Regions from separate parts of the Pullulanibacillus sp. KACC 23026 genome, predicted to be linked through region 3. Evidence: predicted binding sites of a transcription regulator. Region 3 holds the regulator's gene; each other region holds the start of a gene.

Region 1 (10,814 bases), 1.1 Mb from region 3:
CAACAAGATCTTTCCCGCTAACTTCTACTTTAGCATCTAATTTGCCATGAACCGTGTCATATTGAAGAAGATGAGCAAGCATTTGAGCATCAGTTAAGTCGTTTACAGCAACAACTTCAACATCAGGGTTGTTAAGTGCAGCACGGAATACATTACGTCCAATACGACCAAAACCGTTAATACCTAATTTTAATACCATAAACTATTTCCTCCTTAGTTAAAAAAAAATTAAATGACAACTAAATTAATTGTCGGGCCGCACCTTCATCTGTTACGAGGATGGAATGTGGCCCTTGCTTAAAGTAGGCCTCAATGGCTTTCGCCTTAGAACGGCCACCAGCAATGGCAATGACGTGTCGGTTTTCATAGAGATTCTCTAACTGAAGACCAACTGTTTTTACTTTGTGGACAACCTGACCCTCTTGGTTAAAGTAATAACCAAAGGTTTCAGCGACGGCCTGCGCCTCCTCAATTTTCTTTAGCAACCCCTCTGACGAACGGCGGCGTTCCGCCATCGTCATGGCGTCCCCAATGCCGTGAACAATAACATCAGCAGACTGGATCAACTCTAAAGCATCTTGAATCATCGGCTCTTGAATCAATGTTTGAAAGGTGGATTCACTAATCTGGTCTGGGACATGAAGCAAACGATACGAGCCATCTGCTTTTTCCGCCATCTTGGCACAAATCGTGTTCGCTTGGTTGTCAACCTGTTCCCCTAATCCACCGCGTGCAGAAACGAAAAGCAAGTCCGATACCTTTTTGAATGGGTACATCATTTCAGCGACAGAGGCAAGTGTTGTTCCGCCTGTCACCGCTATAATGCTCTTGTCCTTCACCAAAGATTCCATGACTTTGACGGCGGCTAGACCTAAATCGTTCTTGATCCAAGGCAACTCATCACTATCTCCTGGTACCACAACCACTTTTGTTAAATCTAATTTTCGGCATAGCTGCTCTTCAAGCTGAGGAATTCCGAGAACCTCATTCATGACGTCATCAAGGGCTTCCAACAAGCGGAGGCCATCTTCTGTCATTCTCATCCCGGAGGTTTCCATGTGGAGCAACCCCTGTTCGGACAAGAAAGAGACTTCACTGCGCAGTACCCTCTCTGTCATCCCTAAGTGGCCTGACAGCATTCTTCTACCGATTGGTTGGAGAATGGAAACAGCTTGTAAAATCCGGTAGCGGCTTGCCATCATATCCAACAAATCAGGTACAAGCTTTTGCTGCCATTTGACAATGGTGTCCATGAGACTCCCTCCTGGACCAAATCTACCCTAATTTGGTTTCATTCTTCCTGTTATCTCATGTTGTATTTTTTCCAATCCCTGAAATTTATTCCACATATTGCGCATTGGGACAAGAATTTTTTTCTAGTTGGTGTTTTAATGTTGTTTTACAGGGACCAAAAACGTCCCTATGAGACATTTTACGTCCCGTTAATTACAAGTTAATTCTAACAAAAGCATTTTATATTAATCAAGACCTTTACCTTGTAAATATTTCTTGTAGCGCTTCCACAGAAACGCGCCCCTCTGCAATCACCTGACCATTAAGAGTAATAACAGGGATTCTCAATTGATAGGCATCCAAAAGTTTGTCATCTTGATAAATATCCACTTCTTTAAATGATAATTGAAGGGGCTCAATAACCATTTCCAAAGCCGCCTTCGCCTCTTCACATAATGGGCATCGAGGTTTGGAATAAAATACAATCACAGGAGATCTCATACTAGTCCACCTTTTTATAGTCTTATTCAAAAACGCTTTACCCGAGAGCCTTGTTGATACACCTGTTACAAAAGCTAGCATTAATAGCAATAGCGGGTCGCCGGATAATGTATTCTCGTTACGCCAATTTCGATTGAGCGTAACGAGAATACGCTATCCGACTCTAGATTGGACCGAATTGCCCTAATAAGATAATGGCGTTACGCCTATTTCGATTGAGCGTAACGAGAATATGCTATCCGACTCTAAATTGGACCGAATTGCCCTAATAAGATAATGTCGTTACGCCTATTTCGATTGAGCGTAACGAGAATACGCTATCCGACTCTAAATTGGACCGAATTGCCCAAATAAGATAATGGCGTTACACTTATTTCGATTGAGCGTAACGAGAATACGCTATCCGACTCGAATCGGGCTGAAAATGCCGAAATAAGGGAATGCCGTTACGCCTATTTCGTTTGAGCGTAACGAGAATACGCTATCCGACTCTAAATTGGACCGAATTGCCCAAATAAGATAATGGCGTTACACTTATTTCGATTGAGCGTAACGAGAATACGCTATCCGACTCTAAATTGGACCGAATTGCCCTAATAAGATAATGTCGTTACGCCTATTTCGATTGAGCGTAACGAGAATACGCTATCCGACTCTAAATTGGACCGAATTGCCCAAATAAGATAATAGCGTTACACCTATTTCGATTGAGCGTAACGAAAATACGCTATCCGACTCTAAATTGGCCCGAATTGCCCAAATAAGATAATGGCGTTACGCCTATTTCGATTGAGCGTAACGAGAATATGCTATCCGACTCTAAACTGGACCGAATTGCCCAAATAAGATAATGGCGTTACACCTATTTCGATTGAGCGTAACGAGAATATGCTATCCGACTCTAAAATGGGCTGAAATGTCGAAATAAAGGAATGGCGTTACGCCTATTTTGATTAGGCGTAACTTGCTCTATGAACAATGAGACTTATTTTACTTTCGCTGGCGTCGTTTCATAGAAGACTCAATTCCAAGCTCCGTTCGATACTTGGCAATCACTCGTCTTGAGAGGCTCAGATCATGTTCAGTTCGAAACCAATTGGCGAGGACCTGGTCGGATAACGGATTAGAAGGGTCTTCATTGATAATCCGTTCTCGCATTAGACTTTTTATATGGTCGGATGACAATCCGTGAGTGCCAAACGGACGGACTCCCTTTGGAAAGAAACGCTTGAGCTCCAATATTCCATAGGGTGTTCTGACATATTTGCCCTTAACCGCACGACTAATTGTTGATTCATGTAAGTCAAGTTGGTCCGCGATTTCTTTTAATGTCAGCGGCATCCATTTCTCCGGAGGAAAGGCAAATGAGGAGGCATGAAACCGCGAAAGAGCTTCAGCGATTCTAAAAAGGGTTTCCTCCCTCTTATTAAGTCCTCTAAGCAACCACTCTGCTTCAGAGAATTTTTGATGAACATAACTTCTCTCTTTGGTTTCACGAGTAGCATCCAGTAACTGATTGTAATAGTCTCGGTTTATCGTTAATTTCGGCTGTACCGCTAAATCCACTTTTAAACGAAAGCGCCCCTCTCTTTCTTCTAAAAGAAGATCGGGAATGATAAATTGAATAGGCTCTGGATTCATTTCTGTTATAGGGTAAGGGGATAACTGCTTAATCCTCTCATAGGCCTCTAAGAGAATCGGGATACTAATTCCCATCTGTTCACTCAGCGCCTCCCAGTCCTCATCAGCCAAAAACGCTAAATAATCCTGGATCAATGCCTGAACAATAGAAGAGAGCTCCTCCTCCTCTATAAGTCTCTCAGCTTGGAGCAAGAGACAATGCTGTAAACTAGTGGCTCCCACTCCTGCTGGTTCTAAGGATTGCAAAAGGCGAAGAGAAGCTTCCACCTCTTCAACAGGGTACCCCATTGTGAGCGCCCACTCTTTCGTATCCTCCACCCAATAACCTTTATCATTAAGATTATCAACCATATTAAAGGCACAAGCCTGATTCAATTCACTGAGTGGATGAACGCGAATTTGTTGCTTCAAATCCTCTCGAAAGGACTCTGCTTTTGTCATCGTGTTTTCTAAAACATCAGTAGCCGATACACCGGTTCCTCTCTTATTAAATGACGAATCCGCATAAATATCAGCTTCTTGATAGTCGAGCAAGGGATTCTCAAGCGTCTTTTCCTTTAAAAAAGCGTTAAGATCGACCTGGTTATATTGTAGAAGTGAAATAGCCTCAAATAACATCGGTGCCATTTTCATTTGCTGCTGAAGCGTCTGCTTCAATTCCATCCTCATCCCCCCTCATTTAAATTATACATCCAAATGAAGTCTCTTTCTAATGGTGAAGATTTGTTTTTTCCTTTGTCCTTTCATAAATGCCTCACCCCTTAAATATTAATGTTAAATAAACGCGAGGTGAGCGGATGAGAAGGAAAAGATCGGACCCGCATATTCAAGTTGGCCATCTAACTATTGATCTAATAACGGCAACGTCTGGATTGTTTATGGATGGTCCCACTAACGCCCATCAGTGGCGTGCTGTAACAAAGGTTAATACTGGTGTCAGACAAGAAGGCGATTCAAACATAGAGGAGTGGCATTCGGCAGTATGGGACAACGACCGCTATGACGGTTAATTTCATGGACCCATAACTGACAGGAGGTGGAGGCGAAGATGACCGGTATTCATATTAGAACAATCGATATAAAAGTTTTAGAAAAAAGCTCTGGCATTTTTAACAGCCAACTAAACACCCAGAACGGTTGGAAATCGTTAAAAAAGGAAAACCAAGGATGGGGAGAAATAAATGGCAAGGAGATCACCCTCAAGCAACTCCTGGATGCTGTTGATGATCAAGATACCGTTGATCACTATTTCACATAATAAAGTTATGACCGATTTTCCCCGAGATCAATCGGTCACTCACATCCTTAGCGACGCTCCGAAGCCCTAAAGAAAACAAGGCTCGCGCCAAGCCTTTAGGCGAAAGCGGATTGCCTTGTTCCCACTTATATTAGTACCTTAAAATTTCCTCTGCGCCGATTTTCTGCCTTGCTAAAATTTTATTAATGAATAGCCTGTTGTCCGCCGCCAAACTAAATCAAGTCAGGGGCGTGCCAAAACCTCTATATGCATTAAAAAGGGATTAGCTAAAATCAGCTAATCCCTTGACATTATTAGTTTTTATGGCGCGCCCGGAGGGATTCGAACCCCCGGCAGACGTGGTACCGGAAACCACCGCTCTATCCAGCTGAGCTACGGGCGCCTATTTTTAAAGACAAAATTTATTATACATCAGAAGTTGGTATGAAGCAATCTTTTTTCATCAATCCCAAAAGTGATACATAATTTGCGCCCCAACGAGACACTCTAACCTTTAGTGAATAAGTTCTTTATCTAAGGTTGGAGGGATTGAATCATGTTGAAAAAAAGCCTCATGGCAGTCTGTGTGATTGCGGTCATAGGAGTAGCGTTTGTCTTGGCCAAAACAGCCCCCCCTAAAACGTCACATGCTGGCGATAATGAAATTACCTTCTATTCTGTCGGACTTCATCAACCCGATGAAAGGTTAAAAATTGACGGCGCCTTACACAACCTCATCGGAATTGACCAAGTCACCTACCATCCCGATAAAGATGCCGTTACCGTCACATTTGATTATGACACCATGCGTGCCAAATGGATCGAAAAAGCACTTGAATCGTCCGGAATTCCCTTTAAGCTAAGACCTTAATCCGTTTTTCAGCCGCCATCTGCCCTTAAAAAGATACGTGCTCACCTAAGAATTTCCTCTTGGTGGGCACGTGTTTATTTTTTGCCGTTTATTCTCCTTTCATTATGGATAAATGCCCCAAAAAATCAAGGTTTAAAAATACATAGAAAGGGAATGATGATGACAGGTGAAACATAGAATACATAACTAATCATTCTATTTGACCTAATTTGACCATTTGAGGTATGATTAGGTCGAGTTGATCCATCATTTAAACGATTTAAGACAAAGATATTAAAAAGGGAGGATTATAAAATGCCTTTAATTCCTACAGTTATTGAGCAAACCAATCGTGGCGAGCGGGCGTACGACATTTACTCTCGTTTGTTGAAAGACCGCATTATTATGCTTGGTACGGCCATTGATGACAACGTTGCAAATGCTATTGTTGCACAGCTCCTCTTCCTAGAGGCTGAAAACCCTGAAAAAGAAATCTCCTTGTACATAAACAGTCCTGGCGGTTCCATCTCAGCAGGAATGGCCATTTACGACACCATGCAGCACATCAATGCCAAGGTTTCAACTATTTGTATTGGAATGGCCGCTTCCATGGGTGCCTTTTTGTTATGTGCCGGAGAACCTGGAAAACGCTTTGCTCTTCCAAACAGTGAAATTATGATTCACCAACCTCTTGGTGGAACACAAGGTCAAGCAACGGACATTGAAATCCACGCTCGCCGCATTATTAAAATGCGCGAAAAGCTTAATAAAATTATGGCTGAGCGTACGGGTCAACCTCTTGAAATTATTGACCGCGACACAGAACGCGATAATTTCATGGAAGCAGCGGCCGCTAAAGATTACGGTCTTATTGACGAAGTGCTTTATCCAAAGAAATAGGGATATAAATGTAAAGGTGATGGAGTTCACCTGTTAGCGTCTTAAATCGAGGGGCTAACCAACCGCTTTTAGAAAGCTAATGACTCCTGCTGTATCAACCTTCCGGGGTTGCATGTACAGCAGGAGTCTATTTTTTTGGGGATATTACTTGATTTTACAACGTTTCTTGTTAAGAATATAGGGATCCTTATAAATCCATTTCATTTACGGGGGAATAAAAACATGGTGTTTATAGTAGGAGTTGGAGGGATCATCGGAGCTATTCTTCGCTACTCGGTCGGTCTCCTATTTGCCAATTCTCATCCAGGAGCATTTCCTCTTGGAACTTTTGCAGCCAATCTCATCGGCTCTTTTCTTCTTGCTTGGTTAACCGCAACAGCTGCCCGTTCACCCAAACTTCCCAAATGGATCGTCACCGGGGTTGGCACCGGCATTATCGGTTCCTTTACAACTTTCTCTACCTTTAGTGTTGAAACCGTTAAGCTTATTCAAGGGCATTTCTTTTTCATGGCCTTCATCTATATCCTTTTAAGCCTCCTCGGCGGTTGGGCCTTTTCATTTCTTGGCTATCAATCTGGGCGAAGGAGGGGCTTGCAATGATCGATATTTTATATGTTGGATTAGGCGGCTTTTTTGGAGCGATGGCACGCTACTTAATAAGCACATGGGCAAAACGAACGTGGTCCACCACCTTTCCAATTGGAACCTTGTTGGTCAATTGGGTTGGCGCCTTTTGCCTCGGATTCATCAGTCACTTTTCCGGCCCGATTACCCTGCTCCTTGGAACAGGATTTCTAGGCGCCTTCACGACCTTCTCCACCTTTAAATTAGAAGCAATCCAACTCCATTTAGGAAAAAACTGGCGCGTCTTTCTACTATACATCCTCCTCTCTTATCTAGGCGGACTATCACTCGCCTTCTTAGGAATGAGTTTGTAACAATTAGACGGTAACCTTGTTGCCCAGTGAGCATCCCGTGGTTTGACATCCACCTGTCGCGTGTGCTGTTTTTTTGTAGTAGATGGGGATCTTCCAAAAAGAAAAGAGCATCGATGGGGATGCTCTTTTTCGTTATCTAGTCTTAGCGCTGTTTGTTTGAAAAATAACAGGAGATATTCCGGTTATTTTGGGAAATACATCTATTTCCCTAAAAATAACGGGAGTTTTTCCGTTTATGTGTCTCCAAAGCCCTGGATTTTGTCTTAATTAGAGCAGATAAGCGGAATTATTCCGCTTATCTCTCTAAATTTTGCCCTGAATTTTACATTAGCCGGAAATTCTCCGCCTATCACAACACTCTCTCAGCAAAGGCTCACTAAAAAATGGACCTCCAAAAAGTCAGCAAGACAATCATTCATCGTACACGCATAAAAATAGCCTCCGACACATAGAAAATAGACCATTCCAATTAGGAGAAATGGTCTGCGATTCTTATTAGGAGTTCAGGTAAAACGCCTTCTGATGAGGGAACTCGTTCCCCTGTTTTTACTGCCTTTTAATCTTCTTTTTGGACAAAGGTCACTAAAGCTTGCATGGCTTCTTCTTCATCTGGCCCACTGACCTGCAGTTGAATGGTTTCACCATGGCCAATGGCTAGACTCATGATTCCCATAATGCTTTTGGCATTGGCTGTTTTTTCATTCGAGATGAGGTTCACCTCTGAGCGATATCGATTCGCTTCCTGAACAAAGAGCGCAGCCGGTCTGGCCTGGAGTCCGCTCTTCAATTGGATCTTGACTTCCTTTTGAATCATTGTGTTCAACCCCTTTTTTTAGTTTTCTTATCTACATTTTAGCGCTTTCTTTCATTAACCATACCTAAATAATGAGGAAGATGCACGGGAAACGACCATTTTTTTTGCAAAAGAGAACCTCTCTAGGTTAGCCTTATTAATTGAGTTTTAGTTCCGAAATATGCCCTTTCTCAATTTTCTCAGCAATCGCGGATAATTTCCGAAAGCGATGATTAATCCCCGACTTACTGATCGCCTCACCTTGGACGAGCTCTCCTAATTCTTTCAGAGTGACATCTGGGTATTCCAGACGAAGCTCGGCCACCTCACGAAGTTTCTTGGGCAATCGGTCTAATCCTATATTTTTTTGGATTAATTTAATATGTTCAACTTGTTTCATGGCCGCACTAACCGTTTTATTAAGATTAGCGGTCTCGCAATTGACCAGCCGATTCACTGAATTGCGCATGTCCTTAACAATTCGAATATCTTCAAAGGCAAAAAGAGCATTGTGTGCGCCCACAATATTCAAGAATTCGGTAATCTTTTCACTTTCTTTCATGTAAAGAATATAACCGTTTTTTCTTGGAAGGCATTTCACATTGAGTTCATAACGATTCATCAAATCGGCTAAGGACTGTGTGTGCTCTTCGTAATTGGAGAAAATCTCGAGATGGTAAGACGCTTCAGGATGATTAATCGAGCCGCCTGCAAGAAAGGCTCCTCGTAAATAAGCCCGGCGCTTACAGGATGTATTGACTAAGGTCGCATCTATTTCTCTTGTAAACATAAAGCTTTGGTCCATAATTTTGAGGTCTTCAAGCATGTCCCTCGCCTTTTCACGCATTCGCACTATATAGACATTATTCTTCTTGAGCCTCATTTTTTTACGTACAAGCACTTCAGCTGGATAATCGTAAACATATTTCACTAACGAATAGATCCGTCTAGCAATGGCTGCATTTTCAGTCGTAATGTCTAGCGCGAGCTGCTTGTTCATGATAGAGATGGATCCATTCATACGGATCAAGGCTGCAAGCTCTGGACTAGCCCCACAGTCCTCTAATTCAAGGCGCGTTAATTCTTTTTTTGTTTCTGCTGCAAACGACACCTTTTCCACCTCCCTATTAAGTCCTTATAAACCTTTATTATAACGGAAGAAGGCCAATATTGTTAGCTATTGCTTTAAGGGTATTAAAGAAAACTTGACTTGGCACCAAGACCTTAGGCAAGCGCAGTCGCCAAGCTGCACTTATACTTAAAAAAATCCCCCTTTGAACCTAGCAAAAGGGGGATCAGCTGGTGTTTATGAAACCTTATTTGTCATATAGATCTTGTTTTCTTTTTAACTTCTCCATCGCTAAAATGCGAATGACCCAATTGGCTAGAATTGTTTCATCATGTCTAATCACAGATTTATCATATTTAATAATCTTATCACTTATAACCTGAAAGCCGTAGCTCGCTAATCGCTGCTTATCATAATCGACCGGCTTTGCACCTTCAAGAGCATAACGCTTTAAAATCGTTTTAGGAACGGTTCGATTGTTTACGATCATGTAATCTAACGAAAGGTTCGGGACATGATCAAGGAGGACTTGTATATGATCAGATGCTGTAAAATGATCGGTTTCCCCTTTTTGCGTCATGACATTGCAAATATATAATTTGGGAGCCTGTGACCGGCACAGCTCTTTCTGCAATCTTGGAACAAGGAGATTTGGCAAAAGGCTTGTATAAAGGCTTCCTGGCCCAATAATAATAAGATCAGCCTCTTTAAGAGCATTTAAGCTTTCTTCAAGAGGTTCAACATCTGGGGGCTCCAAGAACATTTGTTTAATTTTTCCATCATGCTTTGGAATCGTGGACTCCCCAACGACCATCTCGCCATTTGACATCAAAGCTTTTAAAACAATGCTTTGGTTGGCAGCGGGCAAAACCTTGCCTTTGACATTTAGGACTCGACTGATTTCCCGAATTCCTTTGACAAAATCTCCAGAAATACTGGTCATCGCAGCAAGCAGCAAATTCCCAAGTGTGTGCCCGCTTAACCCATGACCCGTTTCAAATCGATGCTGAAAGAGCTGTTCAAAAAGCGGTTCGGTTTCAGAAAGAGCAACAAGGACATTGCGTATATCCCCAGGAGGTGGAATTTGTAATTCTTGACGCAACACACCCGAACTGCCGCCATCATCGGCAACCGTGACGATAGCTGTTAAATCCAGTTCATGATGCTTAAGTCCCCTTAAGAGAACAGACAGCCCTGTTCCCCCGCCGATCGTCACAATCTTAGGCTTCGACGTCATCATTCGACGATTTTTCCCTTATGAATATCACGATGCGTCGCCTTTGCTGTATAAGACTCCGATAGACGTTTTGCTATTTCTTCAGATAAAGCAACGGAACGATGTTTTCCCCCTGTACAACCAATGGCTATCACCAACTGACTCTTGCCTTCACGTTTATATTGCGGCAGCATGAAGGTCAGAAAATCCATGAGTTTATTAAGAAACTGTTTGGTTTCCGACCATTTGAATACATAGCTTGCCACATCAGAATCAAGCCCCGTCCGCTCCCTCATGTGCTCGACATAATGAGGGTTCGGTAAGAAGCGAACGTCAAACATGAGATCTGCATCAATTGGAATTCCATATTTAAATCCAAATGAAACAACATTGACATTAAAATGAGCGTCGGTTTCTTCCCCAAACATGGCAACAA
Region 2 (10,814 bases), 1.3 Mb from region 3:
CCCCATCAAGCATATTGAAAATACCGCCTAACACACTGCCTTCACCGCGCCTTTCACCAACAGGGTTTTGCGGCATGGCACTAAAGACACGACTGGCCAATCGGCTGAACGGAAGAGATTGAACCCAAACTGTTCCAGGCCCTTCCAATGTGGCAAAGAATAGGCCTTCACCGCCAAACAAGGCCGTTTTAATTCCTTTGACAAATTGGATGTCATAGTTTACCTGCCCTGTCATGGCAACAAGGCAGCCTGTATCGACTCTGAGGCGTTCCCCGTAACCTAATTCCACTTTCTTGATAGTACCGCCCGCATGTATAAAGGCCAATCCGTCTCCTTCAAGGCGTTCCATGATAAAGCCCTCACCGCCGAAGAAGCCAGCCCCGAGTTTGCGCTTGAAATCAATTCCAACCGAAACACCTTTTGCCGCACACAAAAAGGCGTCTTTTTGGCAAATGATTTTGCCATTGTACACACTCAAATCCATCGGGATAATCTTCCCCGGATAAGGAGCCGCAAAGGAGACATGCTTTTTCCCTGGACCAACATTCGTAAAAGCTGTCATGAATAAACTCTCACCCGTTAACAACCGCTTGCCGGCACCCAGAAGTTTTCCCATGATTCCCCCGCCTTGGTTGCTCCCGTCACCAAAAATAGTTTCCATTTCAATAGAGTCCTCCATCATCATCAAAGCCCCAGCTTCAGCAATAGTGGTCTCATTGGGATCCAATTCAATTTCCACAAACTGCATGTCATCCCCGTAAATTTTATAGTCAATTTCATGATTTACCATGACCAATTCCCCCTTAAAGTTCACCAAAAAAATTATTTAAATTTAGTTATTCGTTAAATCCTATTATATATCCTTGTTTCACGCAAAAGAGTCATGGAACATTTAAAATAGGAGCTTTTTTGATTTCTCGCACCTTAACCGTTCTTCTTCAAAAACAAGTCTTACCGGTCTGTCCACCAAAAAAAGTGCTCGCTTATCTTCTTATGTAAAAAGGAAAGCTGAACACCCTCACTGGGAATTCAGCTTTGACGATCATTATGATTTAATTTCACTTACTGATTGGTCAGAGATTATGAGCTCGCCATCCTTAACAGTCACTGTTACAGCTTGAACTCGGTCTTTTTCAATAAGAAGGTCTGCAATAGCATCCTCGATTTTTTCTTCAATAACCCGGCGAAGCGGACGAGCACCAAATTGCGGATCATAACCTAGCTCAGCTAATAAGCCTTTTGCTTCTTCTGATACATGAAGCTTAATACCTTGAGCGTCTGCAAGCTCTGCAACTTCCTGAAGCATGAGATCGACAATGGCAATTAAGTTCTCCTTCGAAAGCGCCTCAAAGCGGACAATACCATCAAATCGGTTTAAAAATTCTGGACGGAATGAGAGTTTCAAGTCTTCAAAGCGATCTTTCTCTTGAACGGAAGGATCCTCTTGTGCTCCGAAACCAACCTTTATTGGTTTTACAGCGCCCACACCGGCATTGCTTGTCATGATGATCACCGTGTCTTTAAAACTTACGGTGCGACCTTGACTATCCGTTAAACGGCCATCTTCAAGAATTTGCAGGAACATATTCTGAACATCCGGATGCGCTTTTTCGATCTCGTCAAGCAAGATGAGGCTGTATGGCTTACGGCGCACTTGCTCCGTTAATTGACCGGCATCCTCATGCCCAACGTAGCCAGGAGGGGAACCAATTAACTTGGAGACAGAATGCTTCTCCATATATTCACTCATATCAAGGCGAATCATCGCCTCTTCTTCACCAAAAAGTTCCTTCGCTAATGACTTAGATAGCTCCGTTTTCCCGACTCCTGTTGGCCCAACAAAAAGGAATGAACCAATTGGACGGTTATTACGGCGAAAGCCTGTCCGATTGCGGCGAATCGCCTTTGCTACTTTTTCAACGGCCTTTTCTTGTCCGATCACTTGAGCATTTAAGCGTTCAGCTAGATCACGCATCTTCGTCTTTTCATCTTGCTCAAGACGACGAACAGGGATCCCTGTTTTTTCTTCGATTAATAGTTGGATAGTTTCAACATCAACTTTTGGCGTTTCCTCTTCGGTTGCTGAGTTCTCTAATTGCTTTTGTAAAGCTATTTCCTCATCTCTGAGCTTAGCCGCGCGCTCATAATCCTCTTGAGCTGTTGCTTTTAATTTTTCATCAGCAATCTGTTCCAGTCTTTCCTGAATACCGTTCTTCGATTGACTGCTGGACGCAAGATTAATTTTTGAACCCGCTTCATCCATGAGATCGATCGCCTTGTCCGGTAAAAAGCGATCTTGAATATAGCGGCTGGAAAGTGTGACACATGCCTCAATCGCTTCATCACTATAGGCTACTTGATGAAAGTCTTCATAGCGCGACTTCAAACCTTTTAGAATATCAATAGCTTCATCCTTACTAGGCTCATTCACCATAATCGGCTGGAATCGACGCTCCAAAGCCGCATCTTTTTCTATTTTGCGGTATTCCTTTAACGTCGTTGCTCCGACAACTTGCAGTTCACCGCGTGCCAAAGCTGGTTTCAAAATATTTCCGGCATCAGAAGACCCTTCTGCAGAACCGGCGCCGACAAGCTGGTGAATCTCATCTATAAATAAAATAACATTTGGACGTTCTTGTAATTCTTTAATCAACTGCTTCATGCGCTCTTCAAACTGACCGCGGATGCCTGTCCCTGCAACAAGCGAGGCGACATCAAGCACATAAATTTCTTTATTTTTAAGCTTTGCAGGAACTTGGCCCTCATGAATACGAAGGGCGAGTCCTTCAGCAATAGCTGTTTTACCAACCCCTGGCTCACCAATCAGAACCGGATTGTTTTTATTGCGACGGTTTAGCGTTTCGATCACACGCTGCACTTCTTGGTCGCGGCCAATCACTGGATCAATTAGCCCAGAACGAGCGGCTTGTGAAAGATTTTTACCCATATCGTCAAGAAGCCCGCCTCGGCCTCCTTGCCCCGTTTGTGGATGCGCCATATTTTGCCCAGATGCTTGGCTAAAACCAAAGGACGGTTGAAAGGATTTAAATAGATCCTCCATCGAAAAACCTCCTTGGCTATATAAAGAAGGTGTTTTTTGTTTCATTTCTTTATAGCAGGATTCACAGAGATTGTAAGTCGCACTTTGCTGATTGATACGAACTCTCAAATTCATGACAGCTTGATTTTCATGACAACGATCACATCTCATCGAACATTCCTCCTGAATTAATTAAGTTTGATTTGTGAGTTAAGTTAAGCAATCTCGATAAAGTCCGTTAGCTTGTATTCCCCCTAACGCTGACTTTGACTAACTTTGACCTTTAGGTCCTAAAAATACTCTAAATCATTTGCCTAGCCCTGTCAATCTTAATGATCATTAGGATAAGGTAAACAATATAGAGTTCGAGGCTTTCATTCGCCTGTAAGCCTATTATACTTTGACCTTTACTAACTTTCAAGTGTTTTGGTGATAATTTTATTAAAAGATAATCAAAACTAGTTAATAATAAGTATAAATAGATTAAAGTACCCCCACAAAATCAATTAGGCGTAACCAGAATACGTGATTACTCAAATGTGAGGTCAAAATGGCCCCTATCCGAAGAAATAGCGTCTCGAAGTTACCACTATTCTTGAAATCAGCCTCAAAACTAGCCAATAAGGAATCCCCGTTACACTTAAATCAAACGAGCGTAACGAGGATACGCTACCTGCCTCCAAACAATAGCCAAACACCCAATAGCTTGTCGTCGTTACCTCATATTGGGTGGACTGTGTAGGTGGCTCGGTCGTTAGTCAGTTTGAGTTGATTGCCCTCTTGTTTGACTTCCCCTATTTCTGTCAGAGGAATGTCATAACGTGCATAAGGAAGCGGGGCCTCACCGCTCGTTTCAACTGTTTCACCGCCGCCAATTAATTGGATCGACCGATTAGCCAGATAATCATCCGTGTCGCGGCTAATCTCTTGAATTTGGACATCTTCTAATTGCAGATAAGCTTGATCAATATTGTTTAATTCTTCTTTTACTATTAGAAGGGTTTGACCTTTCCATTGGCCAAGAATGTTTTGGATATAGTCTTCGTTTGACTGTTGATCGTTCATGTTGATCACCTCACCTCACATTATGTCCGACTCGAATTCAAATTATGAGGGGCATGAAAGGCAATCCATTTCAAGTGTCAGTTCTGCTTTTTCGCATTGGAAGACGGGGAACCTTGATAATATTTAGGGACTTCCCCTGTGACCGTAATATCACCAATCGGGATGTTTTTCTCTACCTTTATAGGATCGGTCGGAAAAGGCATGATGAGCTGAACCTTAGTTGTAGCTTGAACGTATAAAGTGAGATGCACAGAGTTAACCCCAACAGGCTTCACCTCCGACTTGACGTGCGTCGACAATTCGCTCAGAAAATCAAAACGAATAGGAATACGTGGACCCAGCCCTCCAAGCAAAGGCAAATGGGTAAGCAGCCCAAGGGGGATCTCAGTTGAATGTCCCATCGGCTTTTGGTGGATTTGGATTCGATTATTATAATTTGGCGGGAATGTAATCGTCCCATCCTCCATCGCATAAAGAAAATCCTCTAATCGCTGGGTCTTATCATGCAAGAAAGCATTCACCTTAGCTGTATCATACGAAACCAGGACCGGTTTCCCTTGGTTATTAGTCTTAGTGATAAAAAAATCTTGATAAGATTCTTTTGGTGTTTGCGTCATCGCTTCCGGGTTCTTTGGGAGATCCGTTAAGCGAGCGGTGCTTAAACTATAATTAAAGGCATAGGTCATCGCCTTTCTTGCCTCAAACTCTGCCATAGTCTTTAACGTTGGTTCTAAAATATGTGAGGCCAGTCTCAGCCCCAAAAAAGTCATAACTAAGTAGACCATTAAGGTTACTCCTAAAAGGACCGGCTTTGACCAAGGAACCGGCGCCTGTCGTTTCTTTTTTGGTCGGAACTGATTGTTGCGCCTCATAAATGTCACCTCAAAAGCTATATTATGCGAGGAAGGTGACCTAACATGTCTTATCCAGCCGACTTGTCTCTCTTTATAACGGTAAGAGCTTGATCCAACTAGCAGAAAGCAGTAACTATTCAGCCAGCCAATCACACTTAAAAATAGGCAAGCCGGCGTGCCCTGACTGTACCATTTTCATGTAATGTTTCCTGTCATTAGGTTATAATAAAGTAAAAGTTTATTAATTGGGCATACTATCCCCCCTACATAATGTTAGTCATACTTATTGGGGCTTACGGCCGGTTTCATTCCTATCTTAGTGGTAACAATCCGGTAAAGCGGGATAAAAAATGGGAATCCTATCAAGCATTGGAGGTATTAAGATGCGCGAAAGACAAAAAGAAATCATCGAAGCACTACACGTTCAACCGACCATCGATCCTGAAGCTGAGGTTCGTAAGCGAATTGATTTTCTAAAGGATTATTGCGTAAAAGCAAAAGCAAAAGGGTTTGTTTTGGGTCTCAGCCTTGGGCAAGACTCAACCTTAGCAGGAAAACTGGCTCAATTAGCCGTGGATGAACTGAATGAAGAGCAGGGAGGCGGTTACACCTTCTTAGCTGTCCGCCTCCCGCATGGCAATCAATTGGACGAAGCCGACTCAGAACTTGTCTTTAATTTCATTCAACCAAAGGATCAAGTCATCTTCAATATTGAAGCCAGCACAACCGCTTTTCAAAACACGTTTAATGAAGTGAGCGACAAACCACTTAGTGATTTTCAAAAAGGCAATGTGAAAGCACGCCTGCGAATGATCGCTCAATATGCGTTTGGCGGCATGAACAACCTTCTTGTTATTGGGACGGATCATGCAGCAGAAGCGATCACTGGGTTCTTCACCAAATATGGTGATGGCGGTGCCGATTTACTACCGCTTTCGGGTCTTTCAAAACGACAAGGGAAAGCCCTTCTTAAATCATTAGGCTGTCCGGAACGATTGTATCTTAAAAAACCTACCGCTGATTTATTGGAGCAAAAACCACAGCAGGCCGACGAAACCGAGCTTGGCATCTCCTATGATGAGATCGACGACTACCTAGAGGGAAAAGATGTCACCGATCAAGTCGCAGAAGCGCTTGAAACTCGATATGCCATGACTCAACATAAACGGGAGCTCCCACCCTCCATATTCGATAATTGGTGGAAAGAACTTACGTGAATCGTTCATTAACTAAAATGGAAATCTAGATGTAGGAGGTGGTGTACATGGGAGACCGAACAGCTGATAAAAAAAGGAAGGGGCGTCAAGGCGACACCCGTCAAGAAGAACCGCTCTATAAAATAAAATCAACCGTCATCAGTCCACCCGAACCAACCCCGCATCCCAAGGATTATGAATCCATTGACTATTAAGCGAGCCAAAGGCAGCCCCTTTTCTTAGGAGCTGCCTTTTATTCTTTGTCTTTAGCGTGCATTAAACACTGGCTTCCTGACAATATCTTGCACAAGTTAAGCACACCTTGGAACAACGTACAGACATAGGGTCTTCAAATTGACCACATTCACGCCCGCAATGCTCACATGTATAAGCACATAATTTTATTAATGAAGGTGTTAAAAAGCTTTGTGCTGCCATATGACTGGCCGTAAATCCACAAATACTTGAACAATCGCGAAGAAGCTTCAACTGGCGACGGCGATCGCCTAATTGTTCTTGATCTAACAAATAGGTGATCATTTCATCACAGTGGAGACTGCAATGGTTAATGATCTGAATCAATTTCGTTTGATCAACCGTTTCCTTATAATCTTTCTCAAATAACCGTTCGTTCATATGACTTTTTCTAAAATCATCCAACACTAGGCCTCCCTCCTCCTCATTTGTCCTTAATAGGCTATTCAATGAGAAGAAAAGGGTATAGGTCAACTATCTTGTTATTATAAAAATCAGCATTAACCCATTCATTAGCAGGACGCCAATTGATCTTTAAACCACTGAACGCATCGATAGGTCTTGTTCCATTCAGGGTCGGCCTCCCCAATTGACCAGCAGGCAAACAAAGTACTTAAGGCAATGGCGGCTTTAAGCATAGACTTTTTGTCAAGGCTTAGCGATTTTGCTAAATAATCCACTCTATGCGCCAATCGTTTTTCCGGTTCGGTCTTATTATGTAAGTGGTTGATCATAAACGATACGCAATCAAAATAAACCGGGCCCACGACACCTTTTGGATCAATGGCAAGCGGGCCGCGCTCATCTGAAAATAAAATGTTCTCATGATGCAAGTCACCATGCAGAAGGCCGTTCTCATTTTCTTCTGCCAACAAGTCATCAAATAAGGCTTTGGCTTCCCATACCTCCTCCACTGGAATGAATTCTTCTTCATCAGAGTGTTCCGAAAGATAGCGATCAAGCCCCTTTGACCAATCGCGAATCGTTGGAAATTCACACATGTTAGGAACTGGTCTTCGGATCGCCTTCCACACCTTGGAAAACTGATGCAGCACTTCCTCTTCATCGGTTAATTCCGAGAGCATTTGCCCTGGAACAATCTGTTCAAGGAGCATGGCACCCTTATCATCATCGGCTTTTAACAGTTGGCAGCAACCCGCTCCAGCATACGCTTGCAAAGCCTTCCTCTCATTAGAAAAATCAAAAGAGGGGAGCCCGAGTTTTAATAGAATAGGGGTTCTTGTTTCATCATGGCCTTTTAAGACATAATTATAGGAAAGATTGGGAACTGGCATTAAATCAGACAATCTCCAAGCCTGCTGAATCGCTAGAACACGTTCGTTCAAACTTAAAAGCCACTCCTCCCCGTCTTTTCCAAAAGCCCCTTTTATTTTTCGTATAAACCGGTCTGGCAGGTCCATCTTTCTCCTCCTTATTTAAGTAAATGGTTGTCATTAAAAAAAGCGACTCTGGATGAGAAGTCGCTTGATAAGGACGAATTAGGCCATTCGTCGATCTTTAGTTAAACGATAGATAAAACGGATAATAAGTAGGACTAGGATGACTAAAATAATATAAGTGACCGGATGAAGATAGGTTTGAACGATCTCCCAATGCTGCCCCAATTTCATTCCAAAGAAGGCTAGAGTGATATTCCAAGGAATACACCCTAAGACCGTGAAGAGTGCAAAACGCCCCGCCTTCATTTTGGCGATTCCTGCAGGCAAGGAAATGAAAGTTCGAATAACTGGAAGTAGCCGACCAAAAAAGGCTGCCCAATCCCCATACTTTGCAAACCAGCGATCCGCGGCCTCAAGATGCTTATAGTTAAAGAACACATATTTCCCATACTTCTCAATAAAAGGCCGCCCAAATCGAGCGCCAATCCAATACATGAGCAAAGACCCGATCAAATTGCCAACTATTCCAGCAACAATAACACTCCAAAACGTCAGGAGTTCTTTATGAACCATGAACCCGCCATATAACATGATTACTTCACTTGGCAAAGGGATACAGGCGCTCTCAATAAACATGCCAAGAAAAATGCCCCATGACCCTAGATGTTGAATGAATTGAATCAAACTCTCAGAAAGATGCTGCATATAAACGTATTCCTCTCCTTAAGACTTAGGAATTTCTAGGGTCAAGTAAGACGACCTTCTTTTCTTCTTATCATTTTCTTTTCCCGAAAAACAAAATACTTCATGAAAAAAAAGCTGGCAAGCGAGGACAAAAACATGGATAGGAGCTTCGCAATATTATAAACCAATAATCTTGGTATGACATTTCCAATAGACAAAATTAAGGTAGCTATATAAAGAACACCATCGCTGATCAATAAGCTAACCACAGCTTGAATAATAAAAGCTGCCCTTTGTTTGTGTGAACGCTCCAGTCCTTCTCGGAAAGTAAAACGCGAATTCCAAATATAACTGTTCAATACAGCTAGCGCATAGGCGAATGTATTAAAAACGACTAACAGAAGATGGTTTGACGTCGGCCATATCCACAGCATTAAATTAAGGCTCCCTAGATCCAATGCTCCGCTTGTCAGACCAATACTTCCAAATTTAATATATTGGATTAACCCTTTAATAAACCCTTGTTTCACTCTAAGAGCTCCCTCATTGAATGTCGTCTAAGACCCTCAAGTTGCTTTCACTGACCTTGAAAACCTCTTTGTAGTAGCCCAATAATTGTTCCGCTTGAGCCTCCCAACTAAATTGACGGCTTGAAGCTCGTGCTTGTTCAGATAAGGTTTGACGAAATTGTTCATCTTCTAATGTAAGAACCTTCCTTACAAATTCTCCCTTAACAGTTGGATCATAGAGAACACCCGTCATTCCATCATTAATTTGTTCCTCAGTTGGTCCGCTCTTAGCTGCCACAATAGGCAGACCGGATGCCATGGCTTCTAAAATCACGAGCCCCAGCGTTTCAGTGGTAGATGGAAAAATAAAAATATCAGAGGAGGCATAGGCCCTTGCTAATTCTTCACCTTGCATAAAGCCTGTGAAGACGGTTTTCGTTCCTTTAAAATGTTTCTCTAATGCCGCCCTGTGCGGTCCGTCCCCAACTAACGCTAAGCTAAAGCTTTCCGATGCTTCAAGAACATTACGCAGCTTCTCCAATTCTTTTTCTTGAGCCAAACGGCCAACATATAAAAGCAATTTTTGATCAGGCTGGCCATTTGTCAGCCGCTGACGCATCGCCAAATCATAATTTTTTGGATGGTATTTCTTTGTATCAACGCCTCGTTTCCAGACGTGAACATTATGAAAACGCTGCTCCTTTAGTTCTACTGCAACCGATTTGGACGTACATAAATTTAAATCGGCTTTGTTATGGAGTTTTCTAAAGTACCACCATAGAGCAGGCTTAATAAAAGATAGCTTATAATAGTCCGCATATTTGGGGACATGAGTATGGTAGGAGGCAAGCAGTGGCCATTTATTTCGTTTGGCCGAATAAACCCCTGAAACACCAATAAACGCAGGGTTTACAACATGAACGAGATCAGGATTAAACGCCTTTAAAATTTTGTCGACCTTCCGAGTTGGGAAAGCAAACTTTTTACCCGGATAGAGAAAAAAGGAGCGAGCGGGAATACCTTCTACTCGAGCTCCTTTATATTCTGTTATCCCCATCTCAGGAGCAATCACGAGAACCTCAAGCCCAGCTTCTTGGATAAGCCATTCAATTGTGGCTGTTAATCTCGTAACAATCCCATCTATTTGCGGATAAAACGTTTCTGTTACAATTGCTAATTTCATCAATTCAAACACACTTTCTATATAAAAGATGCCATATTCAATCGAAGGTTTTGAACTTGGTCATTGGTCATTCGTACTATTAGTATTTCAAGTTAAATTCTAACCATTCTCATGCAATGTTTCAAATATAAATGCAGAAACTTAAAAATTTCTTAACAAGATTAAAACTGCTGCCCTTAATTTTATATCGAGTGATCGCCCATTTCTATTAGCAGTATCTTCCATTTAAGCATTAAATGGAGAAATTATAGCAGGCAAGGGAACCTTAATATAGAAGAGGCTGGGACAAAACTAAACTAACTGACTGACTTAAATTCCGAACACTAAATGTTTATAAGGACAGAAACAAATAGGATGCGTAGTCAAAATATGGAGACTCCTGCGGGAACAGCACGTGTCCGAAGATCCCGCAAGCAAGCGTTTTCCTTGCTGTGGAGGCTTGGGCCGTACCCGCGGAAAGGTGACGTATTTTGACTAGCGTTTCATAACTGACTTAACTTATAAATGAAAAAACGAACCCATCACGTTAAAAGGTGTGAAAAAGTTCGTTTTTTTCTATTCATCAACTACTTTTGTACCAGCCTCTAATCAGTTTGGCATCTATTATATGTTCCGTGTCTAGTCGCAA
Region 3 (10,814 bases):
TCCTAAAAGCTTGATAAAATTTGCACCGCCATTTTCACGTAGTTCCTGAAGGACTGACTCCACATCAATTCCTTCGACTGCATAGTCCATAATTAAATGGCGTGTCTCATCCTCGATATTTTCAACGAGCTCCGATAGCTGCATCGAAATAAGCCGGCCTTCGGTTCCAAGCTCATTGACATAATGATAGATTTCATCCCTTATACGCAGAACAAGCTCCATTCGATGTATGACTTGGGCAATTTCTTGAAACGTCACTAGTTCTTCAAATTCAAGTGCCCCAAGATTCACCAAACCTCTATCCATCGCTCTTCTGTATTTTTCCAGTGTTTGCATCGCTTGGTTAGCTTTCGTAAAGATCACACCAATATCCTTCAACGAATACCGAATATTGCCTTTGTATAAGGTAATGACTCCTCTTCTCTGTGAGATGGAAACAACTAATTTCCCTGTTTGCTTGGCGGTTCGTTCAGCCGTCCGATGGCGAATACCTGTCTCATCAGACGGAATGGACGAATGAGGATCGAGCTGTGTATTGGCTCTTAAAATGGTCGAAGCATCCTCACTTAGGATGATTGCCCCATCCATTTTAGCGAGTTCATAAAGATTGGCCGGCGTATAAGGACACTGGATTCTAAAGCCGCCTTCCACAATTTCTTTGACCTTTTCATCATAACCAATCACTACCAGGCCTCCTGTTCCAGCTCGGAGAACATTATCAATTCCTTCTCTTAACTTGGTCCCTGGTGCCACCATTTTTAAAATGTCATTGATAATTCTTCGCTGTTGCGGACCCATATTTTGAGCCTCCCATAGCTTGCTCCATGGCCTCTTTTACAGTCGATACACCGATGATTTCAATGCCACTTGGTGCTGTCCATCCTCCTATGTTCTGCTTTGGGATAAAAGCCCGCTTAAACCCAAGCTTTACTGCTTCTGTCACCCTCTGCTCAATACGCGAAACGCGGCGCACCTCTCCCGTCAGGCCTACTTCACCGATTACAATATCGGTTGCTTCAGTTGAGCGGTCACGAAAGCTCGAGGCAATGCTTAAGGCAACAGCCAGATCTGTAGCGGGTTCATCTAGCCGGACCCCTCCCGCAACATTTACATAAGCATCATGGTTTTGAAGAAGTAGCCCCACCCTTTTTTCTAAGACGGCCATAAGCAAACTGATTCGGTTATGATCAACACCTGTCGCCATCCTTCGCGGGTTGCCAAAGCTTGTCGGGGTGACCAAGGCCTGAATTTCAACTAAGACCGTTCGCGTCCCCTCCACCGCTGCCACTACCGTTGAGCCGGCAGTTCCGGCGGTACGCTCCTGCAGAAAAATTTCCGATGGGTTGGAGACCTCAGAAAGGCCTGCCTCCTTCATCTCAAAAACACCAATTTCATTCGTGGAGCCAAACCGATTTTTTACCGCTCTTAGTATTCTAAACGTATGATGACGCTCCCCCTCAAAATAGAGAACAGCATCAACCATATGTTCAAGGAGACGCGGACCTGCAATAGCCCCATCCTTCGTGACGTGTCCAACAATAAAAGTGGCCACACCCCTCGTTTTCGCAAGGCGCATTAAATGGCCCGTGCACTCCCGAACCTGAGAAACACTTCCGGGAGCTGAGCTTACTTCAGGGTTATAGATGGTTTGTATCGAATCTATAATAAGAAAACCAGGATCTAAATCCTTTAAACGATTCTCTATTTCATATATATCCGTTTCAGCCAAAACATATAAGTTGTCCGACTGAATCCCTAATCTTTCCGCACGCATTTTTGTCTGTCGGACCGATTCTTCACCCGATATATATAAGACCTTTTGCCCAGTCTGCGCTAATTGATCCGATGCCTGCAGAAGAAGCGTTGACTTTCCTATCCCCGGGTCACCGCCAACTAAAACAAGAGACCCCTCAACCACCCCTCCGCCTAGAACACGATTAAATTCACTCATCTTCGTTAAGATACGGCGTTCATTGGTTTTCTCTATTTTTGTAATAGGGATGGGACGGCTTGTCTCACGCTGGGCATTCCGCTCAACCCGACCGCTTGACGCTTTGATCGTTTCCTCCACCATACTGTTCCAAGACTTGCAGCCCGGACATTTCCCCATCCATTTTGGGCTCTCATACCCGCATTCCTGGCAAAAAAAGACTGACTTGCTCTTAGCCATGTGATTCATCCTTTAAATTTAAAATAACCTTAGAATAATGTTTGCCCATCCATTCATTGTACCTAATTCAAATTTCTAACTGTGTGATAAATGTATAATACCGCTTTTACTTAAAGATTCGATTTAAATGACTCTTTTCTGTTCGGAGGCGCTCCAAACAATAAAACGCGCCTTCCTATAAGACGAGTTTGAGCCTAAAAAAGATTCACTTTTCGGGATTATTTTTTGTTGGAAAAACCTGTTAATTTAATCAAACTTCTTAAAAAATTGGCTCTACTAAAAAACGGTGTTGATTATCAATGAAAATAGGACCGCTCTCCGCAAGAGTCGAACCTTTTTTTATTGAAGCTCCTAAAAAATAAAGGGACTCGGCTAACCGGGTCCCTCTGTAACTTCATTATTCCTTATTTCCTAACAACAAACTCATTGCTCTCGTAATCTATAGTGACTTTCTCACCTTTTGAGATAGCCCCTTTTAACAATTCCTCTGATAGTTTATCTTCAACTTTTCTTTGAAGCGCACGTTTGAGCGGGCGCGCTCCATACTCTGGATCATAACCCTCTTCGGCAATTTTTTCTTTTGCTGCCTCGGTTAGATGAATCTCAATACCTTGGTTCTTTAAGCGGTCTTTTAAGTTGTCAGCAAGTAAGCCAACAATTTTCTTAAGGTGATCCTTGTTCAATTCGTGGAACACAATAATTTCATCGATCCGGTTCAGAAACTCCGGACGGAATGAGCGCTTAAGTTCATCTAATACCTTCGACTTCATTTCATTATAGGCTTCACCTTCTGTACCAACTGTAAAACCTAAATTTCGGTTTCGTTTTAAAGTACTGGCGCCCACATTTGAAGTCATAATTATAGCCGTATTACGAAAATCAACGGTACGACCTTTTGAATCGGTTAAACGACCGTCATCCAATACCTGAAGCAAGATATTAAAGACATCCGGATGGGCCTTCTCAATCTCGTCTAAAAGAATCACAGAGTAAGGTTTCTGCCTAACTTTTTCTGTCAATTGGCCGCCTTCTTCATGACCGACGTATCCAGGAGGCGATCCGACTAAGCGAGACGTTGTGTGCTTCTCCATGAATTCAGACATATCAATACGTATAATGGCGTCTTCATCACCAAATAGAGTTTCCGCTACCGCACGGGCAAGTTCTGTCTTCCCCACACCAGTTGGGCCAAGGAAGATAAAGGATCCAATCGGACGCTTTGGATCTTTAAGACCTGCACGAGCACGCCGAATGGCATGAGATACTGCTTTTACTGCTTCTTCTTGACCGATCACTCGATCATGCAAAATCTCTTCCATCTTAAGAAGGCGTTCACTCTCTTCCTCTTCAAGCTTACGAACAGGCACTCCCGTCCAGTTGGATACAACAATAGCGATGTCCTCTGGGGTGACTTCTGTATTTTCTCTGCCTTGCTTTTGCTTCCATTCAAGCTGATTTCGCTCAAGCTCTTCTTTAAGCTTCTGCTCGGTATCTCTTAGTGAAGCGGCTTTCTCGAATTCCTGACTTTGTACTGCTGCATCCTTTTCTTTCTTTACTTCTTCCAAGTGCTGTTCAAGCTCTTTAAGATTTGGCGGAGCAGTATAAGATCTTAGACGGACTTTGGACGCTGCCTCATCAATTAAATCAATCGCTTTATCTGGCAAAAAGCGGTCCGCAATATAACGATCTGATAATTGAACAGCGGCATCAATGGCATCATCTGTAATCTTTACTCGGTGATGAGCTTCATAACGATCTCTTAAGCCCTTTAGTATAAGAATAGACTCCTCTTTCGTCGGTTCTGACACTTTAATAGGCTGGAAGCGTCGCTCAAGGGCTGCATCTTTTTCAATATATTTACGATATTCATCGAGAGTTGTTGCCCCTATGCATTGAAGCTCACCGCGTGCAAGGGATGGCTTTAATATGTTAGACGCATCAATGGCCCCTTCTGCGCCCCCTGCACCAATTAAGGTGTGAAGTTCATCAATAAAAAGAATAATATTACCAGCCTGGCGAATTTCGTCCATCACTTTCTTCAATCGGTCTTCAAACTCACCACGATATTTGGTTCCCGCTACAACGGTTCCCATGTCAAGGGTCATAACACGCTTGTCACGCAGAATCTCAGGAACTTCATTATTAATAATTTGTTGGGCTAGCCCTTCCGCTATCGCTGTTTTACCAACACCAGGCTCCCCAATTAAAACCGGGTTGTTTTTGGTACGGCGACTGAGCACCTCTATCACACGCTCAATTTCCTTACCTCGACCAATAACTGGATCAAGACCGCCATCTTTAGCCTGAGCGGTTAGATCTCGAGCTAAGCTGTCCAAAGTTGGTGTATTGGCCCCTGAGCTGCCGCGTCCTTGCTGGGAAGAAGCGGATTCGTGGCTGCCAAGAAGTTGAAGAACCTGTTGACGCGCTTTGTTCAAGCTGACACCAAGGTTGTTCAGAACTCGTGCTGCCACACCTTCTCCTTCACGAATAAGCCCTAATAAAATATGTTCTGTCCCAACATATGAATGGCCAATTTTTCTCGCTTCATCCATGGAAAGCTCAATGACCTTCTTGGCTCTAGGTGTATAGTGAATCGTTTGGGAAGTATCACTTCCACGACCAATTAATGTCTCGACCTCTTTCTGGATTTTCTCAGGGTCAAGATTTAAGGCCTTTAAAGCTTTAGCTGCAATGCCTTCACCCTCACGAATCAAACCGAGCAGAATATGCTCTGTCCCAACATTGTTATGCCCTAAACGCACTGCTTCTTCTTGAGCGAGTGCTAATACCTTTTGTGCGCGTTCTGTAAATCGTCCAAACATCATATTCTGTCCGCCTCCCTATTCAATCTCCATGGCATTCTTCTAATTTAAGTCGCTCTCGGATAAGCGTTGCTCTTTTTATGTCACGCTCATCAGGTGTCAGCACTTCTTTAAAATACTGTTGCAGAAAACCAGGTTGAGTGAGAATCATTAATTCGTTTAATATAGAACGAGATACCCCTTTAATTAGTCCAAGGTCAATTCCTAGTCGGACATCAGATAAACATTTTGCAGCTTCTTTTGATTGAATAATTCGGCTATGCTCCAAAACGCCATAAGAGCGGAAAATTCGATCTTCAAGCTGAATCTTTGACATTTTTAAAAGATCCTTGCGTGCGAGCTTCTCTTGTTGAATCAACTGCATGACAACCCCGCGAAGGTCCTCCACAATGTCTTCCTCTGATTTCCCAAGTGTCATTTGATTGGAGATTTGAAAGACATTTCCTAATGCTTCACTGCCTTCACCATAAATCCCACGAACCACCAAACCAAACTGATTAATGGCAGGTGCGATGCGATTCATTCTTTGCGTCAGCATCAGAGCTGGAAGATGAACCATTACTGATGCTCGAAGCCCGGTTCCAACATTTGTTGGGCAGCTTGTTAAGTACCCGCGCTTCTCATCAAACGCGTAATCAAACTTTTCTTCAATCCAATCATCAATGCCATTTGCAAGCGTCAAAGCTTCATTTAATTGAAAGCCTGGAAATAAGCATTGGATTCTTATATGATCCTCTTCATTCACCATAATGCTAACCGATTCGTTCGCATTAATTAAGACGGCCCCGTACTCGGCATCCTCAGCAAGATTTGGACTGATTAAATGCTTTTCAACCAGGACACGCTTTTCGACCGGTTTTAGTTCATTCATGTTTACCCACTCAAACGGGCCAATCTTTCCATAATCCTCTCCTTCTAGTTTATCTTTTATAAAGGTTAAGGCTTTTTGGGCCTGATCCACAGAAGAAATAACAGGGAATGCAAAATCTTTTAGATTCCGTGCCAAACGAATTCGGCTGCTTAAGACAATTTCAGAATCTGGCCCTTCTCCTTGCATCCAATTACTTACGGCTTGATTAATGAATTTTTGAAGAGACATCATACATCCCCCCTATTTTCCAAAGCCCTGATTTCATCACGAACAGAGGCTGCCTTCTCAAATTCCTCTTCTATAATGAGCTGCTTAAGCTGGTCTTTAAGCTCGGCTATTCTACGCTTAACACCTATTGATTTTCCTGTCCGTTTAGGAATCTTCCCTAAATGGACAGTATTCCCACTATGCACTTTTCTTAAAATCGGATCTAATTTGGATTCAAACGCCTGATAGCATTCATCACAACCAAACTTCCCAATCTTAGTAAACTCGCGATATCTCAGACCACATTTCTCGCATTGAAGCTCTTCATGTTTACTTGCGTGCGAATTAGATTCACTCATGGGTTGATCAAAATTGAGCAGACCTGATAAAAGATTGTGGATGGAAAAAGCGCCTGAGCCCACCATCATATCGCTTAAGTCACCTTTTTCCTTCGCACATTGCTCACACAAATGAAATTCTTGCTTCTCCCCATTAATCACACGTGTAAAATGAAGCGTTGCAGGACGGATATGGCATTCTTGACATTCCACATTAATCTCCTCCCTTTAGTAATCACGCTTTATAATTTAAATTTTAAGGATTGAAGCATGGCCTTTACTATTTTGGCCCGCAATTGGTCTCTAACAGGAATACTTAAATCGATTACCGACCGATCAACTGCACTAATCATTAAGCGTGCCTCTCTATTGTTAATGACCCCTTCTTCTAAAAGGTGCAAGATCATGGCATGTGCTTGATTTTGGGTCAGGCGTTGATCAATTAGGGCTTCTATATGATTAATGAGTTCTCGGTCATCGTTCTTTGTTACTTTTATAATTCGAATGTATCCCCCGCCACCGCGCTTACTCTCGACAACATACCCTCTTTCAATAGAAAAACGGGTCTTCAACACATAATTAATCTGAGAGGGAACACATTGGAATTTCTCAGCAAGTTCGCTACGTTTAAGTTCAACCTCAGCTTTTTGCTTTAGAATATTCTTTATATGTTCTTCTATAATGTCTGATATATTTCTCAAATTCCTCTCACCCGCTTTTTGACTTTGACTATCTTTGACGTAAATTATATAACATTTTTATGAGGGATTAAAGCAACATGCTTCAATTTTTTTATAAGATACTCTCCTTTTACAAAAATTCCTCCGATCCCCCCATTACACCTTCCCTGACATTACCACTACCCTAAGCATCTCCCAAACTCCACACTTTGAAACCTAGAGAAACCCAAGAAAAGCGTGGAACGCGGGGACGGTTCTCCCGTTTCTTTACTTTCCTGGTGGAACGTGGGGGTGGAACGTGGGGACGGTTCTCCCGTTTCTTTACTTTCCTGACCCTTTATAATATATGTATTTCTATATCATACGCTTCAATGAAAATGAAAATTATTAAATCGTTTTCTTAATGCTTGAAGAATGGAGATCATTCTATTGGAACTAAGCGGTATTTTAAATCAGACTGTTGTTATATACTATGCTTCTTACGGCAAGCAGTTGATAGTACTTTAAAAGAATACTGCTTGAAAGCACCTCATGAATGTTTAATTCTAACGGACATACAGTCCATTACAGGCCGATTTTTGATATTTTTATTAGTGTAACGGATACTCAGACACATTTTGCCTCTTACATGGGTTGATTTGACCCTCTAATGGACTCAGTGTCCGTTAGAAACACTCAACCACTCTATAAACGAAAAAACGAGAACTGCTTAATCGCAATTCTCGTTTTTATCTGTTTCCCGGCGGCGTTCTACTCTTGCCAATCTACTCGCTTGGAATACTTCGTGGGTCCCCTTCTTCGATTGACGCCTTGTTGATTTGCGCATGACCTCATTCTTTTAAACCAAGGCTAGGCGCAGGGGCCCGGCCACTATCAATAATTAATGATCCAATGTAAAAAAGGAATCGTCATTTAAACGATTCCTTTATCGATTGCCCGGCGGCGTTCTACTCTTGCAGGGGGAATCCCCCAACTACCATCGACGCTGAAGAGCTTAACGGCCGTGTTCGGGATGGGAACGGGTGTGACCTCTTCGCCATAACCACCGGACAAAGTATTCAATTGAAGGATCATACCTTCAAAACTAGATAGGAAGTCAAACAAACAATAATTTAAGGTTAAGCCCTCGATCGATTAGTATCCGTCAGCTCCATGCGTTGCCGCACTTCCACCTCGGACCTATCTACCTCATCATCTCTAAGGGATCTTACTGACTTAAAGTCATGGGAAATCTCATCTTGAGGGGGGCTTCATGCTTAGATGCTTTCAGCACTTATCCCGTCCACACATAGCTACCCAGCGGTGCTCCTGGCGGAACAACTGGGACACCAGCGGTGTGTCCATCCCGGTCCTCTCGTACTAAGGACAGCTCCTCTCAAATTTCCAACGCCCGCGACGGATAGGGACCGAACTGTCTCACGACGTTCTGAACCCAGCTCGCGTACCGCTTTAATGGGCGAACAGCCCAACCCTTGGGACCCACTTCAGCCCCAGGATGCGATGAGCCGACATCGAGGTGCCAAACCTCCCCGTCGATGTGGACTCTTGGGGGAGATAAGCCTGTTATCCCCAGGGTAGCTTTTATCCGTTGAGCGATGGCCCTTCCATGCGGCGCCACCGGATCACTAAGCCCGACTTTCGTCCCTGCTCGACTTGTAGGTCTCGCAGTCAAGCTCCCTTGTGCCTTTACACTCTGCGAATGATTTCCAACCATTCTGAGGGAACCTTTGGGCGCCTCCGTTACTCTTTAGGAGGCGACCGCCCCAGTCAAACTGCCCACCTGACACTGTCTCCGAACCGGATTACGGTCCCGGGTTAGAATGTCCATACCGAAAGGGTAGTATTCCACCGACGCCTCCACCGAACCTGGCGGTCCGGCTTCAAAGGCTCCTACCTATCCTATACAATCGATACAGACATCCAATATCAAGCTGCAGTAAAGCTCCATGGGGTCTTTCCGTCCTGTCGCGGGTAACCTGCATCTTCACAGGTACTATAATTTCACCGGGTCTCTCGTTGAGACAGTATCCAAGTCGTTGCACCTTTCGTGCGGGTCGGAACTTACCCGACAAGGAATTTCGCTACCTTAGGACCGTTATAGTTACGGCCGCCGTTTACTGGGGCTTCAATTCAGAGCTTCTCCTAAAAGGATAACCCCTCCTCTTAACCTTCCAGCACCGGGCAGGTGTCAGCCCCTATACATCACCTTTCGGTTTAGCAGAGACCTGTGTTTTTGCTAAACAGTCGCTTGGATCTTTTCACTGCGGCTCAGCAGGGCTATTCACCCCGCCAAGCACCCCTTCTCCCGAAGTTACGGGGTCATTTTGCCGAGTTCCTTAACGAGAGTTCTCCCGAGCGTCTTAGGATTCTCTCCTCGCCTACCTGTGTCGGTTTGGGGTACGGGCACCTTGAGACTCGCTAGAGGCTTTTCTTGGCAGTGTAAGCACGGGCACTTCGGTACTAAAATTCCCTCCCCATCACAGCTCAGCCTTATGAAGGCGGGATTTGCCTCACCTTCAGCCTTACTGCTTGGACGCGCCTATCCATCAGCGCGCTTGCCTTGCCTTCCTGCGTCCCCCCATTGCTCAAACGTCTCCTGGTGGTACAGGAATATCAACCTGTTGTCCATCGCCTACGCCTTCCGGCCTCGGCTTAGGTCCCGACTAACCCTGAGCGGACGAACCTTCCTCAGGAACCCTTAGGCTTTCGACGGAGGGGATTCTCACCCCTCTTTTCGTTACTCATACCGGCATTCTCACTTCTAAGCGCTCCAGCAAACCTTCCAGTTTACCTTCTCTGCCCTTAGAACGCTCCCCTACCATCCCATTGGGATCCATAGCTTCGGTGATACGTTTAGCCCCGTTACATTTTCGGCGCAGCGCCACTCGACCAGTGAGCTATTACGCACTCTTTAAATGGTGGCTGCTTCTAAGCCAACATCCTGGTTGTCTGGGCAACGCCACATCCTTTGCCACTTAACGTATACTTGGGGACCTTAGCTGATGGTCTGGGCTGTTTCCCTCTCGACGACGGATCTTATCACTCGCCGTCTGACTCCCGAGGATGAGTCCTTGGCATTCGGAGTTTGACTGAACTCGGTAACCCTGTGGGGGCCCCTCACTCAATCAGTGCTCTACCTCCAAGTCTCTTCCCTCGAGGCTAGCCCTAAAGCTATTTCGGGGAGAACCAGCTATCTCCGAGTTCGATTGGCATTTCACCCCTACCCACACCTCATCCCCGCACTTTTCAACGTGCGTGGGTTCGGGCCTCCATTCAGTGTTACCTGAACTTCACCCTGGACATGGGTAGATCACACGGTTTCGGGTCTACAACCTTAAACTATCGCCCTATTCAGACTCGCTTTCGCTCTGGCTCCGTCTCTTCAACTTAACCTTGCTTAAGATCGTAACTCGCCGGTCCATTCTACAAAAGGTACGCCGTCATCCATAAAAGGACTTCGACTACTTGTAAGCACACGGTTTCAGGATCTCTTTCACTCCCCTTCCGGGGTGCTTTTCACCTTTCCCTCACGGTACTGGTTCACTATCGGTCACTAGGGAGTATTTAGCCTTGGGAGATGGTCCTCCCGGATTCCGACGGGGTTTCACGTGTCCCGCCGTACTCAGGATCCACTCAGGTTGGGGGTCTGTTTCGACTACAGGGCTGTTACCTTCTCTGGCCGGCCTTTCCAAACCGGTTCGTCTACAGCTCCCCTTCCGGGATGAG

Evidence for each region. Region 3 encodes CtsR, which represses protease genes until heat stress. Its sites were predicted from a motif close to ATGGTCAATAAAGGTCAAACA; they were not measured.
Region 1: a site for CtsR is predicted at 5,680-5,700, ahead of clpP (ATP-dependent Clp endopeptidase proteolytic subunit ClpP). Genes of this name have one in related genera too.
Region 2: a site for CtsR is predicted at 3,438-3,458, ahead of PU629_RS05055 (ATP-dependent Clp protease ATP-binding subunit). Genes of this name have one in related genera too.

Annotation. Positions count from the first base shown of each region.
Region 1 is NZ_CP119107.1:1,024,268-1,035,081, reverse strand. Features, by position in the region: gene gap (type I glyceraldehyde-3-phosphate dehydrogenase) at 1-199, opposite strand, end outside; gene PU629_RS04525 (sugar-binding transcriptional regulator) at 240-1,253, opposite strand; gene PU629_RS04520 (glutaredoxin family protein) at 1,492-1,734, opposite strand; gene rpoN (RNA polymerase factor sigma-54) at 2,725-4,038, opposite strand; gene PU629_RS04510 (hypothetical protein) at 4,173-4,385, shown strand; gene PU629_RS04505 (hypothetical protein) at 4,424-4,633, shown strand; tRNA gene PU629_RS04500 (tRNA-Arg) at 4,937-5,015, opposite strand; gene PU629_RS04495 (hypothetical protein) at 5,169-5,483, shown strand; gene clpP (ATP-dependent Clp endopeptidase proteolytic subunit ClpP) at 5,778-6,362, shown strand; fluoride riboswitch at 6,369-6,458, shown strand; gene crcB (fluoride efflux transporter CrcB) at 6,585-6,962, shown strand; gene crcB (fluoride efflux transporter CrcB) at 6,959-7,300, shown strand; gene PU629_RS04475 (HPr family phosphocarrier protein) at 7,857-8,114, opposite strand; gene whiA (DNA-binding protein WhiA) at 8,251-9,204, opposite strand; gene PU629_RS04465 (gluconeogenesis factor YvcK family protein) at 9,410-10,399, opposite strand; gene rapZ (RNase adapter RapZ) at 10,399-10,814, opposite strand, start outside.
Region 2 is NZ_CP119107.1:1,146,371-1,157,184, reverse strand. Features, by position in the region: gene PU629_RS05060 (TIGR00266 family protein) at 1-790, opposite strand, end outside; gene PU629_RS05055 (ATP-dependent Clp protease ATP-binding subunit) at 1,046-3,211, opposite strand; gene ymzB (protein YmzB) at 3,761-4,105, opposite strand; gene yunB (sporulation protein YunB) at 4,183-4,890, opposite strand; gene nadE (NAD(+) synthase) at 5,343-6,176, shown strand; gene PU629_RS05035 (hypothetical protein) at 6,224-6,370, shown strand; gene PU629_RS05030 (four-helix bundle copper-binding protein) at 6,432-6,818, opposite strand; gene PU629_RS05025 (aminoglycoside phosphotransferase family protein) at 6,923-7,831, opposite strand; gene PU629_RS05020 (DedA family protein) at 7,910-8,515, opposite strand; gene PU629_RS05015 (GtrA family protein) at 8,557-9,024, opposite strand; gene PU629_RS05010 (glycosyltransferase family 4 protein) at 9,038-10,186, opposite strand.
Region 3 is NZ_CP119107.1:4,696,112-4,706,925, forward strand. Features, by position in the region: gene disA (DNA integrity scanning diadenylate cyclase DisA) at 1-798, opposite strand, end outside; gene radA (DNA repair protein RadA) at 767-2,170, opposite strand; gene clpC (ATP-dependent protease ATP-binding subunit ClpC) at 2,575-4,995, opposite strand; gene mcsB (protein-arginine kinase McsB) at 5,015-6,091, opposite strand; gene mcsA (protein-arginine kinase activator protein McsA) at 6,091-6,621, opposite strand; gene PU629_RS21925 (CtsR family transcriptional regulator) at 6,651-7,109, opposite strand; rRNA gene rrf (5S ribosomal RNA) at 8,023-8,138, opposite strand; rRNA gene PU629_RS21935 (23S ribosomal RNA) at 8,203-10,814, opposite strand, start outside.